Regions from separate parts of the Streptomyces sp. NPDC029014 genome, predicted to be linked through region 1. Evidence: predicted binding sites of a transcription regulator. Region 1 holds the regulator's gene; the other holds the start of a gene.
What was found. Region 1 encodes HspR, which represses chaperone genes until heat shock. Its sites were predicted from a motif close to TTGAGNNNNNNNNNCTCAA; they were not measured.

Region 1 (8,068 bases):
GGGCAAGGAGCAGAAGATGACCGTCACCGGCGGCTCCTCGCTCGGCAAGGACGAGGTCAACCGCATGCGCGAGGAGGCCGAGCAGTACGCGGAGGAGGACCAGCGCCGCCGCGAGGCCGCCGAGACCCGCAACCAGGCCGAGCAGCTCGTGTACCAGACGGAGAAGTTCGTCAAGGACAACGAGGACAAGGTCCCGGGCGACGTGAAGACCGAGGTCGAGGCCGCCGTCGCCGAGCTGAAGGAGAAGCTCAAGGGCGAGGACACGGCCGAGATCCGCACCGCGACCGAGAAGGTCGCCGCGGTCAGCCAGAAGCTCGGCCAGGCGATCTACGCCGACGCCCAGGGCGCCCAGGCCGCCGGCGGTGCCGGTGACGCGGGCCAGGCCAAGGCCGATGACGACGTGGTCGACGCCGAGATCGTCGACGACGAGAAGCCGAAGGGCGGCGCGGCCTGATGCCGGAGGAGACCGCGGGTTTCGAGGAGAAGCCCGAAGTCCCCAACGGCGCGACCCCTGAGGACGCCGCCGAGCCGAAGACCGCCGACTCCTCCTCCGAGGAGCCGGCGGCCCCGGCCGGGGACTCCGGAGCCCAGTCCGACCAGTCCACCCCCTCCGCCCAGGGCGCGAACGCGGCCCTGGTGGCGCAGCTGGACCAGGCCCGTACGGCGCTCTCCGAGCGCACCGGTGACCTCCAGCGGCTCCAGGCGGAGTACCAGAACTACCGTCGCCGCGTGGAGCGGGACCGCATCGCCGTCAAGGAGATCGCGGTCGCGAACCTGCTGACCGAGCTGCTCCCGACCCTGGACGACATCGGCCGGGCGAGGGACCATGGCGAACTGGTCGGCGGTTTCAAGTCGGTGGCCGAATCGCTGGAGACGGCTGCGGCCAAGCTGGGCCTCCAGCAGTTCGGCAAGGAGGGCGAGCCCTTCGACCCGACGATCCACGAGGCCCTGATGCACTCGTACGCGCCGGACGTCACCGAGACGACCTGCGTGGCGATCCTGCAGCCCGGGTACCGGATCGGCGAGCGCACGATCCGCCCCGCGCGGGTCGCGGTGGCCGAGCCCCAGCCGGGTGCGGCCCCGAAGTCCGAGTCCGGGGAGGGCGACACGCCTTCGGACAAGGACGCGGATGCAGCCGACAAGGGCTGACGTCCGTAAAGCTGATCATGTGACGGCACGAGAGGAGGGACGCCGGGGATGAGCACGAAGGACTTCGTCGAGAAGGACTACTACAAGGTCCTCGGTGTCCCCAAGGACGCCACCGAAGCGGAGATCAAGAAGGCGTACCGGAAGCTCGCCCGCGAGTTCCACCCGGACGCCAACAAGGGCGACGCCGAGGCCGAGGAGCGCTTCAAGGAGATCTCCGAGGCGAACGACATCCTCGGTGACGCCAAGAAGCGCAAGGAGTACGACGACGCCCGCGCGCTGTTCGGGAACGGTGGCTTCCGCCCCGGTCCCGGCGCTGGCGGCGGCTCCTTCAACTTCGACCTGGGCGACCTCTTCGGGGGTGCCCAGGGCGGCGGCGCGGGCGGCTTCGGCGGCGGCGGCCTCGGCGACGTGTTCGGCGGCCTGTTCAACCGGGGCGGCGCCGGTCCGGGAACCCGGACCCAGCCGCGCCGGGGCCAGGACATCGAGTCCGAGGTCACCCTCTCGTTCACGGAGGCGGTGGACGGGGCCACGGTCCCGCTCCGGATGTCCTCCCAGGCCCCCTGCAAGGCCTGCTCCGGCACCGGCGACAAGAACGGCACCCCCCGGGTGTGCCCGACCTGCGTCGGCACCGGCCAGGTCTCGCGGGGCAGCGGCGGCGGCTTCTCGCTGACCGACCCCTGCGCGGACTGCAAGGGCCGGGGCCTGATCGCGGAAACCCCCTGCGAGGTGTGCAAGGGCAGCGGCCGCGCCAAGTCCTCGCGGACCATGCAGGTCCGGATCCCGGCGGGCGTCTCCGACGGCCAGCGGATCCGGTTGCGCGGCAAGGGCGCGCCGGGCGAGCGCGGCGGCCCGGCCGGCGACCTGTACGTCGTCGTCCACGTGGGCAGCCACCCGGTCTTCGGCCGCAAGGGCGACAACCTGACGGTGACCGTCCCGGTGACGATCTCCGAGGCGGCCCTGGGCGCCGACATCAAGGTCCCGACCCTGGGCGGGCCCGCGGTGACGCTGAAGCTGCCGCCGGGCACCCCGACGGGCCGCACCATGCGGGCCCGCGGCAAGGGCGCGGTCCGCAAGGACGGCACCCGCGGCGACCTGCTGGTGACGGTGGAGGTCGCGGTCCCGTCCGCGCTGACGGACAAGGCCCGCGAGGCGTTGGAGATGTACCGCGACGCGACGGAGTCGGACGACCCGCGTGCCGCGCTGTTCGAGTCTGCGAAGGGAGCATGACATGGACGGCCGCCGACGACAGCCCCGCTTCGGTGGCGGGGCCTACGAGTTGACCGACGAGACCCCGGTCTACGTGATCTCGGTGGCCGCCCAGCTCTCGGGTCTGCACCCACAGACCCTGCGCCAGTACGACCGCCTCGGTCTGGTCTCCCCGGACCGCACGGCGGGCCGCGGACGGCGATATTCGGCCAGGGACATCGAGCTGCTCCGCACGGTGCAGGCGCTGTCCCAGGACGAGGGCATCAACCTGGCCGGCATCAAGCGGATCATCGAGCTGCAGAACCAGGTCGAGGCCCTCCAGCAGCGCGTGGCCGAGCTCTCGGCCGCGGTCGAGGGCGCGGCCGCCGTGATGCAGCAGCGCGAGGCCCAGGTGCACGCCTCGTACCGCCGCGACCTGGTCAAGTACCAGCCGCCGGTGGCCGGCAACGCCCTCGTCGTCTGGCGTCCCGCCCCGAAGCGGACGAACGACTAGCGGCGGCGCGGCGGCCCGCCGACGCGGCGACACGCCGACATGACGAAGGCCCCGCCCGGGTTCCTCCCGGGCGGGGCCTTCGGCGTCCTCGCGGCCGTCCCGCCTCAGCAGTCCGGCCCGCGCTCCTCCAGGATCCCGGACCGGGCGATGAGGAAGCCGAGTTGGGCGCGGCTGCCGCTGCCGAGGGTGCTGGCGAGCTTGGCGATGTGCGCCCGGCAGGTCCGTACGTTCATGCCCAGCCGGCGGGCGATGGCCTCGTCCACGTGCCCCTCGACGAGGAGCTGGGCGATGGTGCGCTGCACGCCCGAGATGCCGTCCCGGGTGGGCTGGTAGGTCACTTCCTCCTGCAGCGGCACCGCGCGGTGCCACAGCTGCTCGAACACCTTGATGAGGTAGTCCACGAGCCCCGGGTGGCGCAGCTCCAGGGCCACCTGGCGGTCGTCGCTGGCGGGGATGAAGGCGACCGTGCGGTCGAAGATGATGAGCCGTTCGAAGAGCTCCTCCAGCGTGCGCACCTCGACCTTGCCGGCCTTGAGGATGTCGACGTACGCGAGCGTGCCCCGGCTGTGGCGGACCGTGTGCTGGTAGAGGGTCCGGATCCGGACACCGCGGTCGGTCAGCGGCTGGTCGCGCTCCAGGGCTTCCGTAAGCTCCAGGCTGGGGCGGGCGCCGCCGGGCTGGACGGTGAGCATCTCGGTGTGGCACTCGGCGGTGGCCAGGTTGAGGGCGGCGTTGATGGCGTCGAAGCCCTCCAGCACGGTGATGGCGTGGGTACTGGCCGGAGCCTGCGCACTGATGGCGAGAAACGGCTCGAACGCTTCGGAGAGTTCGAGAGAATCGCGGTGCCGCTCGCGGATCTCGCGTTCGATCGGATGCAGCCGCTGGGCCAGCGCAACCGCCGGTGGAACCGGGCGCAGTGAATTGACGTCATCAGGATCCGGCTGGAGCAGGGCCAGGTCGAGCAGGCAGGGCGCCGCTTCCACGTCGCCACGTGCGATGCGACCGGTCCGCAGCGCGCTCGTGTAGAGGCGCGCTCCTTCGGAGCACAGGTTCGCGACCGAGTGGGGATGTGTCGCTTTTGTTGTGTTTATTGTCAAATCTCCACCCCCCAGGGTCCTGAACATGCAAGAACATGATGCATCGTCCCTGTGGCAGCGACGTGCCTGAATGAGCCATCGTCTGACAGGCGGGGGAGAGGATTTCATCAAGTGAGGACGAAGCCGACCATGAACAAGAGAATGCTTCGCTCGGCGCTTGCCACCGTCATCTTCTCGGCTGTGGCCGGTCTGGGACTCGCCGCAGCCGCGCTGGGGGGCGCCGGAGGTGCCGCGGACATCCAGGCGGAGGACAGCGGATGGCGCGAGCCCTCGGCGGACAGCGGATGGCGTGAGGCCCCGCTGGACAGCGGGTGGCGCTCGACCCCCGCAGATGCCGATTCCGCAGCCCTTGTCGTGGAGAGCACGGTATGACCCCCGATGACCGCGGCTTCCGCCGCGAAATGGCTTCCGCCTATCGCTCCGGCTGGCAGTTCATCGACCTCGCGACGGCCATCCCCCAGGTCGGCGACTCGCTGATGGTCACCCTCTTCGGCCAGCCCATCGTGATCACGCGGGAGGAGGACGAGGACGTGCGGGCGTACCGCTGCCTGCGCCGCCCCCGCGGCGCGCCGCAGCCGGTCCGCTGCGAGGTGCGCTACGGCATGGTCTTCGTGAACCTCGATCAGCGGGACCACCAGCTCTTCGAACCCGACATCACCACCGCCACCCCCCGCAGTGCCTGAAGCGATTCCCCCGTCGTTGCAGATCGCTCCAGGTGCTTCCCCCACACAACGGCGCCATCGTGGACCTGACCACGATGGCGCCGTTGTGATGTCGGCGTCCAGTGGTCGAACCGGACAAGGCGAATCCTGAACCGTCCGGTCCGCACCCCACCCCTCAGGCGCGGCCCATCGCCCGGTCCAGCGCGATCTCGATGACCACCCGGTCCGGGTTGGGCGAGGGCGTCCGCCCGTACCGCTGCGCGTAGCGCGCCACCGCGTCCGCGACCGCCTCCTCGTCCGTGCGCACCACCGCGCGGCCCTCCAGCGTCGCCCAGCGGCGCCCCTCCATCTGGCACACCGCGACCCGCGCCGAGCCCGGCCCCACCGCCTGGGCCGCCAGCACGTTGCGGACCTTCTTGCTGTGCTTGTTGCTGATCACCCGGGCCAGGCCGGCCTCCGGGTCGTACGTCACCCCGACGGGCACCACGTGCGGGGTGCCGTCCGGGCGCGGGGTGGTCAGCGTGCAGACGTGCCGCTCCCGCCAGAAGGCGAGGTATTCGGGCGTCGGGTTGAGTACGTCATGGGACATGCGCAGAGCGTACGACTCCGCGTCCGGAAACCCGCCTCCAGCTGCCTTGAGTGGAATAGACTCAACTTTACGCACGTTGAGTGTGTCAATCGCCTGATGCAGCCCCGACACGGATGCACCGCACGGAGAGGAGAAGCCGCACGTGGACGCCGAGCTGACCAACAAGAGCCGGGACGCGCTGAACAACGCCACCAACCGCGCAGTCAAGGACGGCCACGCCGACCTGAGCCCGGCACACCTGCTGCTGGCCCTGCTCGCCGGCGAGGACAACGAGAACCTCACCGACCTCCTCGCGGCCACCGAGGCCGACCAGGCCGCCGTGCGCTCCGGCGCCGAGCGGCTCCTCGCCGCCCTGCCCAGCGCCACGGGCTCCACGGTCGCCCCGCCGCAGCCCACCCGCGACCTGCTCGCCGTCCTCGCCGAGGCCGACCAGCAGGCCAAGGAGCTCGGCGACGACTACCTCTCGACCGAGCACCTGCTCATCGCGATCGCCGCCAAGGGCGGCGCGGCCGGAGAGGTACTGTCCGCCCAGGGCGCGACGGCGAAGAAGCTGCTGGAGGCCTTCGAGAACGCACGAGGAGGACGGCGGGTGACCACCCCCGACCCGGAGGGCCAGTACAAGGCCCTGGAGAAGTTCGGCACGGACTTCACGGCCGCGGCCCGCGAGGGCAAGCTCGACCCCGTCATCGGCCGGGACCACGAGATCCGCCGGGTCGTCCAGGTCCTGTCCCGGCGCACCAAGAACAACCCGGTGCTCATCGGCGAGCCCGGCGTCGGCAAGACCGCCGTCGTCGAGGGCCTGGCCCAGCGCATCGTCAAGGGCGACGTCCCCGAGTCCCTCAAGAACAAGCGCCTGGTCGCCCTCGACCTCGGTGCGATGGTCGCGGGCGCCAAGTACCGCGGCGAGTTCGAGGAGCGCCTGAAGACCGTCCTCGCCGAGATCAGGTCCAGCGAGGGCCAGATCATCACCTTCATCGACGAGCTCCACACGGTCGTCGGCGCGGGCGCCGGCGGCGACTCGGCCATGGACGCCGGCAACATGCTCAAGCCGATGCTGGCCCGCGGCGAGCTCCGCATGGTCGGCGCCACCACCCTCGACGAGTACCGCGAGCGCATCGAGAAGGACCCGGCGCTGGAGCGCCGCTTCCAGCAGGTCCTGGTCGCCGAGCCGTCCGTCGAGGACACCATCGCCATCCTGCGCGGGCTCAAGGGCCGCTACGAGGCCCACCACAAGGTGCAGATCAACGACAGCGCGCTGGTGGCCGCCGCGACCCTCTCCGACCGTTACATCACCTCCCGCTTCCTGCCCGACAAGGCCATCGACCTCGTCGACGAGGCCGCGTCCCGGCTCCGCATGGAGATCGACTCCTCCCCGGTGGAGATCGACGAGCTCCAGCGCGCCGTCGACCGCCTGCGGATGGAGGAGCTGGCGCTGAAGAACGAGTCCGACCCGGCCTCGCGCGAGCGCCTGGACAAGCTCCGCAAGGACCTCGCCGACAAGGAGGAGGAGCTGCGCGGCCTGACCGCCCGCTGGGAGAAGGAGAAGCAGTCCCTGAACCGGGTCGGCGAGCTCAAGGAGCGCCTCGACGAGCTGCGCGGCCAGTCCGAGCGCGCCCAGCGCGACGGCGACTTCGACACCGCCTCCAAGCTGCTCTACGGGGAGATCCCGGCCCTGGAGCGGGAGCTGGCCGAGGCCACCGAGGCCGAGGCGGAAGCGGAGGCCGCCAAGCGCACCATGGTCAAGGACGAGGTCGGCCCCGACGACATCGCGGACGTCGTCGGCGCCTGGACGGGCATCCCGGCCGGCCGGCTCCTGGAGGGCGAGACCCAGAAGCTGCTGCGCATGGAGGCCGAGCTGGGCCGCCGCCTGATCGGCCAGGGCGAGGCCGTGCGGGCCGTCTCCGACGCCGTGCGCCGCACCCGCGCGGGCATCGCCGACCCCGACCGGCCGACCGGCTCGTTCCTCTTCCTCGGGCCGACCGGCGTCGGCAAGACCGAGCTGGCCAAGGCGCTCGCGGACTTCCTCTTCGACGACGAGCGGGCCATGGTCCGCATCGACATGTCGGAGTACTCCGAGAAGCACAGCGTGGCCCGCCTCGTCGGCGCCCCGCCCGGCTACGTCGGCTACGAGGAGGGCGGCCAGCTGACCGAGGCGGTGCGCCGCCGCCCGTACTCCGTCGTCCTGCTGGACGAGGTCGAGAAGGCCCACCCGGAGGTCTTCGACATCCTGCTCCAGGTCCTCGACGACGGCCGGCTCACGGACGGCCAGGGCCGCACCGTGGACTTCCGCAACACCATCCTCATCCTCACCTCCAACCTGGGCAGCCAGTTCCTGATGGACCCGGGCACCTCGGCGGAGGAGAAGCGGGAGCGGGTCCTGGAGGTCGTCCGGGCCTCCTTCAAGCCGGAGTTCCTCAACCGGCTCGACGACCTCGTCGTCTTCTCCGCGCTGACCAGGGACGAGCTGGCCCACATCGCCGAGCTCCAGGTGGGCAGTCTCGCCCGGCGCCTGGCCGACCGCCGCCTGACCCTGGACGTCACCCCCGAGGCCCTGGCCTGGCTCGCGGACAAGGGCAACGACCCCGCGTACGGCGCCCGCCCGCTGCGCCGCCTGATCCAGACGGCGGTCGGCGACCGCCTCGCCAAGGAGATCCTGGCCGGCGAGGTCCGCGACGGCGACACCGTACGGGTGGACGTGGCCGGCGACGACCTGCTGGTCGGCAAGGCCCTCTGACGGCCCCCGGGCGGGCCCCGGCCGGGGTACCGCGGCAGTGCCGCACCCCCGCCGGGGGCCCGTCCCTGTCCGCTCGGAGCGGATCGGACGTGTGGGGCTGGACACGGGGTAGGAGGGATGGGGGAGGATGACAGCATC
Region 2 (8,068 bases), on a different contig from region 1:
GGGCAGCGCCGACAGTACGTCCGCCAGGCCCGGCGGGATCGCCCCGTCGCGGGCGGTGACCTCGCGGCCGCCGTGCACGAAGGCGTACGTGAACCCGTCGTAGACCGTCGGTCCGCCCGTCGGGACCCGGGGCAGGCGGGAGAAGTCCGCGGCCGCGAGCGCCGCCCGCAGCTTCGCGAGCCCGTCCGCCGACAGCTTCCCGGATCCGGTCCGCCGGCCCTCGCCGTCCAGGCGGGTCCACGAGCCGTCGTCCGTGACCAGCAGGCCCGTCGTCCGCCCGGCGAAGCCACCGCTGCGGGTGACCGCGACCAGGCGCCCGGCGGCCGGGGACGGGCCGGCGGAGGCCGCCGTGGACGGGCCGGTCGGGCCGCCCGTCGTCGCGGGGACGCCCGGCCCCGAGGGAACCGGGCCCGCCGGGGTCGGGGCGTTCGAGGCGGCCGGAGGACCGGGGGCGGGGGTCTGCGCCCCGGCCGCACCGCATCCGGTCAGGGCCACCGCACCCAGCAGCACCGCCGCCACCGCTCGTACCGTGCGCACACCCCACCTCCGCAGGTTTTCGGCCCGACCCCGAGTATGGAGGCCGCCCACCCCTACGGAAAGCACCCGGAGGACGACATCCGCACCGCCGCCCGGCGCTGGCTGCCGCCGCTCCTCGCGCTCCTCCTCGGACTGTGGGGCGCGGGCCGGGGCGGCAGCATGTGGCGCGACGAGTCCGTGACCTGGCAGGTGGCGCACCGCCCGCTCGGCGGGCTGGTCGAGCTGCTCGGGCAGGTGGACGCCGTGCACGGGCTGTACTACCTGCTCCTGCACGGCGTGTTCCTGGCCGCGGACGCCCTCCCCGGCACCGGCGCGGCCGCCGGCCCCGACCCGTCGCCCGCCGGGCTGTGGCTGCTGCGGCTGCCGTCGGTCGCCGCCACCGCCCTCGCCGCCGCCGGGGTGGCCGCGGTCGGCCGCCGGCTCGCGGGCGAGCGGGCCGGGCTGCTCGCCGGCGCCGCGTACGCCGTGCTGCCGCCGGTGCAGATGTACGCCCAGGAAGGCCGCTCGTACGCCCTGGTCGCGGCGGCCGTGGTGTGGTCGACGTACCTGATGCTGCGCGAGCGGTGGCCCGCGTACGCCGTCGTGCTGCTCCTCGGCTGCTGGCTGCACCCGTTCGCCGTGTTCGCGCTGCCCGCCCACGCCGTCACCGCCCGGCGCTCGCCCGGCTGGCGGCGCAGCGCCGCCGCCGTCCTCGTCCTGCTGCTCCCGCTGGCCCGGCTCGGCGCCCGGCAGGTCGAGCAGCAGCTGGGCTGGCTCGGCCGGCCCGGCTGGGCGGACTGGGCCGCGTACGCGGTGGTCGCGGCCGCGACGTGGCTGCTGACGCGGGGGAGCGCGGTGCCGCGGGAGCTGGTGAGGGTCGCCGTACCGCTCGCGCTGCTGCCGCCCGGGCTGCTGATCGCCGTCTCGCTGGTGCACCCCCTGTACGTCGACCGGTACGTGCTCTACGCGCTGACCGGGCTCGCCCTGGCGGCCGGGGCCCGCCTCGCGGCCGTGCAGCGGTGGCGCGCGGCCGTGCCGTGGCTGCTGGTGGCCGCCGTGCTGGTGCCCTTCGGGTGGTGGTCGGTGTGGCTGCGCACCCCCGAGAGCCGCAAGGACGACGCCCTCGCCGTGGCGTCCGCGGTCCGGGAACGGGCCCGGCCCGGGGACGCGGTGCTGTTCCTGCCCGCCCGGCGGCGCGAGTGGCTGCTGTCCTCGCCCGCCGTGTACCGGGGGCTGTGGGACCTGGCCCTGGACCGCTCCCCGGCCGCCTCGGCCAGCCTGTGGGGCACCGAGCTGCCCTCGGCGGGTATCCGGGCCCGGCTGGTGGACGACGCCCCGCGGGTGATCGCGCTGATGGACCCGGCGGGGCAGCCGCTCGACCCGTACCCGCGGGAGGCCGTCAAACGGCAGACGCTGGTCTCGCACTACGACCTCTGCTCGGTGGACCGGGTGCGCGGGGCGCGGATCGCGGTCTGGGCCCGCCCGGGCGGATGCCCCTGAGGCGGTCGGGGCAGGATGGGTGCCGTCACGTCGCACGAGGCTCCGGGGGGACCCACCGCATGACCGAGCACACCCAGTCGAACACCGACACCGACACGGGCACGGGCGCAGGCGCAGGGGCGGGTGGGGGGCCGGTCGGGCCCCTCGTCGGGGCGGACTGGCTCGCCGCCCGCCTCGGCACGCCCGGCCTGGTCGTCCTCGACGCCTCCGTCGGCGCCCACCGCGGCGCCGGCCGGCGCATCCCGGGCGCCCGCCCCTTCGACCTCGACGGCGCCCTGTCCGACCACGACGCCCCCGCCCCGCACACCATGCCCGGCGCGGACGCGTTCACCGCGGCCGCGCGCGAGCTCGGCATCGACGACACCAGCACCGTCGTCGTCTACGACGGCGCCGGTGTCTACTCCAGCGCCCGCGCCTGGTGGATGCTGCGCGCCATGGGCTTCGACCGGGCCGCCGTCCTCGACGGCGGCCTTCCGGCCTGGACCGCCGCCGGGCTGCCCGTCGAGGAGACCGGGCCCGCGTACGAGGGCCCGCGCGGCTCCTTCACGGCCCGCCCCCGCGCCGGGCTCCTGGTGGACGGCGACGCCGTGGCCGCCGCCCTGGCCGACCCGGACGCGGCCGTCCTCGACGCCCGGACGCGGGAGCGCTTCGCCGGCACCGCCCCGGAGCCGCGGCCGGGGCTGCGCGGGGGCCACATGCCGGGGGCGGTCAACCTGCCGTTCGGGGAGCTGCTGGGAGAGGGCGGCCAGATGCGGCCCGCCGGGGAACTCAAGGACGCCTTCGAGGTGTTGACGGGGGGCCGGGAGCGGCTGTACTTCAGCTGCGGGTCGGGGGTGACGGCCTGCGTCCTCGCCCTCGGAGCGGTCCTCGCCGGGTACCCGCCCGCATCCCTCGCCGTGTACGACGGCTCGTGGACGGACTGGGCCGCGAGCCCGGAGCGCCCCGCCGTGACGGGCCGTCGGGCGGAGCTGATCCCGGGCAACACCTCGGAACGGCGCTTCGGCGGACCGGCCACCGGGGACGAGCGGAGCATCCTCACCGACGTCCTGGAGGCGCAGCGCGCCACCCTGGAACTGAAGTGCGCCGGGCTGGGCGCGGAGCTGGCCCTGCGGCCGGTCGAGCCGTCCACGCTCTCGCTGCTCGGGCTCGTCCGGCACCTCGCCGACATGGAGCGGCGCTGGTTCCGGCAGGTCCTGGCCGGTCAGGAAGCGCCGGCCCGGTACTCCTCGGAGGCGGACCCGGACGGCGACTTCGACTTCGCCGGGGCCGGCCGCCCCGGCCCCGGTACCGCCGGGGCCGCGGGGGAGGCGTGGGAGGCCTGGCACACCGAGGTGGCGTTCGCCCGGGCGTTCACCGCGGCCGCGCCCGATCTCGACGCGGAGGGCGAGGACGGCTGGCGCGGGCGGGTGTCCCTGCGCTGGGTGCTGGTCCACATGATCGAGGAGTACGCCCGCCACAACGGCCACGCCGACCTGCTGCGCGAGCGCATCGACGGCTCGGTCGGCCTCTGACGCTGCCGCCGCGGGGGCAGGCGGGCGGGATCGTGGTGGCCGGCGGATCCGGGGGACAACCCCACCCCGGATCCGGGTACCGGCACCATCGGCCCGCCGTGGCCGCCCCCGGCAGAGTCGGGGCATGGCATTCCACCGCGTTCCGTCCCGGTCCGTACGAGCGGCGCTCGTCGCCTCGGCCGGCGCCCTGCTCCTGTCCGCATGCGTGTTCGGCGAGCGCCTGACGACCCTCTCGGACGGCGCCGAGGTCACCGGGGCGGTCACCGCGGTCGAGGTGCCGGACGCCCGCAGCGGCTCCGTGGAGGTGGTCCCGGGCAGCGGCCCCGGAGTCCGCATCCACCGCACGGTCCGCTACCGCGGCGGCCCGGAGCCGGTGCCGGGGCGGCAGCTGTCGCAGGGCCGCCTCGTCCTCACCGACGGCTGCTCCGGCTCCGGCCCCTGTTCCACCGACTGGCGGCTGGAGGTCCCGGCCGGCGCGACGGTCAAGCTGGCCGGCACAAGCGGCCGCCTCACCGTCACCGGGGTGGCCGCCGCCGACCTCACCACCTCCTCCGGCGACGTCCGGGCCGAGGGCGTCACGGGTCCGCTGCGGGTCCGCACCACCTCGGGCTCGGTCACCGCGACCGGCCTGACCGGGGCGAGCGCCGATGCCGCGACCTCCGCGGGCGACGTGCGCCTGGAGTTCGCGAAGGGGCCCGGTTCGGTGTCGGCCGAGACCACCTCGGGCGACGTCACCCTGCGCCTGCCCGCGGCCCCGTACCGGGTCGAGACGGCCACCGACTCGGGCCGCAACGAGGTCTCCGTCCCCACGGACCCGGCCGCCCCCGCCCGCTTGCAGGCCCGCACGTCCTCCGGCGACATCCGCATTTTCGGGGCGTAGCCCGGCCCGACGGCGGGTTGGGTTCAGGAGATCCGCATGAGCACGGCGTGCCCGTCGCGGGCTGCGGCCCCGAAGGACCGCGCCAGGTCCCGGTAGGCGCCGGCCCCGGTAGGCGCCGGCCCCGGCAGGCACCTGGCCCCGGGCCCGTGATCCGACCCCTTCCGGGCGTGTTCGCCGGAGGCGAACGGTAGTTGGGGAACACCTGGAGGCGCACATGCATTGAGTCGGCATAGCTCAACTTCACTGCCGAAGGGAAGATCATGGCTTCGACGTCCGTAAAGCTCACCCTGCCCGTGCTGCCGCTCGACGACGAGGTCGTGCTGCCCGGCATGGTCGTTCCCCTGGACCTGACCGACGCCGAGGTGCGCGGCGCCGTCGAGGCGGCCCAGGCCGCGGTCCGCAGCGGGAAGCCCCGGGTGCTGCTCGTGCCGCGCGTCGACGGGAAGTACGCCGGCACCGGTGTGCTGGGGACGGTCGAGCAGGTGGGCCGGCTCTCCGACGGCGATCCCGGCGCGCTCATCCGCGGCATCGGCCGCGTCCGCATCGGGGCCGGGACCACCGGCCCCGGCGCCGCGCTGTGGGTCGAGGGAGAGAGCGTCGACGAGCGGCTCGCCGACCCGCTGCCCGGATCGGTCACCGAACTCGTCAAGGAGTACAAGGCCCTCGCCACCAGCTGGCTCAAGAAGCGCGGCGCCTGGCAGGTCGTGGACCGCATCCAGCAGATCGACGGCGTCTCCGCCCTCGCCGACAACTCCGGCTACTCGCCCTTCCTGACGGTGGCCCAGAAGGTCGAGCTGCTGGAGACCGCCGACCCCGTCGCCCGTCTCAAGCTCGCCATCACCTGGCTGCGCGAGCACCTCGCCGAGCAGGACGTCGCCGAGTCCATCGCCAAGGACGTCCAGGACGGGGTCGACAAGCAGCAGCGCGAGTTCCTGCTGCGGCGTCAGCTGGAGGCCGTCCGCAAGGAACTGCGCGAGCTGAACGGGGAGAAGGAGGGAGAGGCCTCCGACGACTACCGCACCCGCGTCGAGGCCGCCGACCTCCCCGAGAAGGTACGGGAGGCCGCCCTCAAGGAGGTCGACAAGCTGGAGCGGTCCAGCGACCAGTCCCCGGAGGGCTCCTGGATCCGCACCTGGCTCGACACCATCCTCGAACTGCCCTGGAACGAGCGGACCGAGGACGCCTACGACATCACCGGCGCCCGCGCCGTCCTCGACGCCGAGCACGCCGGGCTGGACGACGTGAAGGACCGCATCACCGAGTACCTCGCCGTCCGCAAGCGCCGCACCGAGCGCGGCATGGGCGTCATCGGCGGCCGCCGCGGCGGGGCCGTCCTCGCCCTCGTCGGCCCGCCCGGTGTCGGCAAGACCTCCCTAGGCGAGTCCGTCGCGCACGCCATGGGCCGCACGTTCGTCCGCGTCGCGCTCGGCGGCGTACGGGACGAGGCCGAGATCCGCGGCCACCGGCGCACGTACGTCGGCGCGCTGCCCGGCCGCATCGTCCGCGCCATCAAGGAGGCCGGGTCCATGAACCCGGTCGTGCTCCTCGACGAGATCGACAAGGTCGGCTCCGACTTCCGCGGCGACCCGGCCGCCGCCCTGCTGGAAGTCCTGGACCCGGCGCAGAACCACACCTTCCGCGACCACTACCTGGAGGTGGAGCTCGACCTGAGCGACGTCGTCTTCCTGGCGACCGCGAACGTGCTGGAGGCCATCCCCGAGGCGCTCGCCGACCGGATGGAGCTCGTCCGCCTCGACGGGTACACGGAGGACGAGAAGGTCGTGATCGCCCGCGACCACCTGCTGCCGCGCCAGCTGGAGCGCGCCGGCCTCGGCGCGGACGAGGTCGTCCTGGAGGAGGAGGCCCTGCGCAAGCTGGCGGGCGAGTACACCCGCGAGGCGGGCGTGCGCACCCTGGAGCGCTCCCTCGCCCGGCTGCTGCGCAAGGTCGCCGCCCAGCACGAACTGGGCGAGCGCGCGCTGCCGCTGAGCATCGGCGCCGACGACCTGCGGGCGCTCATCGGCCGGCCGCACCACGTGCCGGAGTCCGCGCAGGACCCGGCCGAGCGGCGCACGGCCGTCCCCGGGGTCGCGACCGGCCTCGCGGTGACCGGAGCGGGCGGCGACGTGCTCTTCGTCGAGGCCTCCCTCGCCGACCCGGAGACCGGCGCGGCCGGGCTCTCCCTGACCGGTCAGCTCGGCGACGTGATGAAGGAGTCGGCGCAGATCGCGCTGAGCTTCCTGCGCTCGCACGGCGCGGAGCTGGAGCTGCCGGTCGCCGACCTGAAGGACCGGGGCGTGCACATCCACTTCCCGGCGGGCGCCGTCCCCAAGGACGGGCCGAGCGCCGGCATCACGATGACGACCGCGCTGGCCTCGCTGCTCTCCGGCCGGCAGGTCCGCACGGACGTGGCGATGACCGGCGAGGTCTCCCTCACCGGGCGGGTGCTCCCGATCGGCGGCGTCAAGCAGAAGCTGCTCGCGGCGCACCGGGCCGGCCTGACCACCGTCATCATCCCCAAGCGGAACGAGGCCGACCTGGACGACGTCCCGAGCGAGGTGCTGGAGCGGCTGGAGGTGCACCCGGTGACGGACGTGCGCCAGGTGCTGGAGCTGGCGCTCTCCGAGGCCCGGACGGCCCCCGTCAGCGCGGCCGCCTGATCCGCCCCGAGGGCCCGAACTCCTCCGCGCCGACCGGCCCGCACACCTCCGCCCGGCCCGGGACCCCGCTCCGGCGGGGCCCCGGGCCGGCGCCGCACCCTCTACGAAATACTGGAGGTGATCGGCACAGGGGGTGCCTGACACACGGACAGGAGCGGCACGTGCACGGCAGCGAAGACCAGGAGTTCCTTGCGCTGGAGCGGGAGCTTTCCGTCTTCCTCCGGCGGGCCCGCGCCTCCTCCGGGGAGATGGCCCGCGCCCTGCACCCCGAGCTGGAGCCCGCCGCGTACGGACTGCTGGTGCGGCTGGAGGCCGCAGGCCGCCAGCGGGCCACCGACCTCGCCGCCTACTTCGGCGTCGGCAAGGCCACCATGAGCCGGCAGCTGCGCGCCCTGGAGGTGCTCGGCCTCATCGCCCGCGAGCCCGACCCCGCGGACGGCCGGGCCTTCCTCGTCGGGCTCACCGACGAGGGCCGCGAGCGGTTCCTGCGGGTCCGCGGCGCCCGGCGCGAGCAGTACATGCGCAAGCTCGCCGACTGGGACCGCGGCGAGGTCGCGGAACTGGCCCGGCTCCTCAACCAGCTCAACCAGGGCGAGGAGTAGGCGCGGAGCGGACAGGGGCGGGCGAGGAGCCGGCGCGGAGGAGCGGAGCCGCCGCCTGAAAGGGGCTACAGCTCGGCGAACACCGCCGACGCGTCGTCGTGCCGCTTGCCGCGGGCGGCCGGGCGCTCCCGGTCCGTCTCCAGCGCCCGCACCCGGCCGATCAGGCCCTGCGCTCCCTCCTTGCGCAGCACCGCCAGGCACTGCGCCCAGTCGCCCTCGTCGAAGGTGTCCGTCCACCGGCTCGCCCCGTCGGTGAGCGCGGCCACCGCCCGCACCTCCCCGCGCGGGCTGCGCCCGGTCACCGCCCGGGCCGCCACCGCGGGGTCCGCGGCCGCCGTGAAGAAGCCGCCCTCCGCGTTGCGCAGCGCGTCCGCCGACGCCCGGGTGCGCAGCGCCTCG

Region 2: lon (endopeptidase La) is a predicted target of HspR. The motif match lies at 4,627-4,645, and genes of this name have one in related genera.

What each region holds. Positions count from the first base shown of each region.
Region 1 is NZ_JBVHVT010000028.1:3,381-11,448, forward strand. Features, by position in the region: gene dnaK (molecular chaperone DnaK) at 1-454, shown strand, start outside; gene grpE (nucleotide exchange factor GrpE) at 454-1,149, shown strand; gene dnaJ (molecular chaperone DnaJ) at 1,198-2,376, shown strand; gene ACZ4VL_RS17240 (heat shock protein transcriptional repressor HspR) at 2,378-2,848, shown strand; gene ACZ4VL_RS17245 (helix-turn-helix transcriptional regulator) at 2,953-3,972, opposite strand; gene ACZ4VL_RS17250 (hypothetical protein) at 4,075-4,317, shown strand; gene ACZ4VL_RS17255 (Rieske (2Fe-2S) protein) at 4,314-4,628, shown strand; gene ACZ4VL_RS17260 (pyridoxamine 5'-phosphate oxidase family protein) at 4,783-5,196, opposite strand; gene clpB (ATP-dependent chaperone ClpB) at 5,339-7,930, shown strand.
Region 2 is NZ_JBVHVT010000017.1:77,504-85,571, forward strand. Features, by position in the region: gene ACZ4VL_RS12005 (hypothetical protein) at 1-537, opposite strand, end outside; gene ACZ4VL_RS12010 (glycosyltransferase family 39 protein) at 574-2,016, shown strand; partial or broken gene ACZ4VL_RS12015 (sulfurtransferase) at 2,076-2,972, shown strand; gene ACZ4VL_RS12020 (DinB family protein) at 2,985-3,527, shown strand; gene ACZ4VL_RS12025 (DUF4097 family beta strand repeat-containing protein) at 3,652-4,407, shown strand; gene lon (endopeptidase La) at 4,668-7,067, shown strand; gene ACZ4VL_RS12035 (MarR family winged helix-turn-helix transcriptional regulator) at 7,205-7,669, shown strand; gene ACZ4VL_RS12040 (protein phosphatase 2C domain-containing protein) at 7,735-8,068, opposite strand, start outside.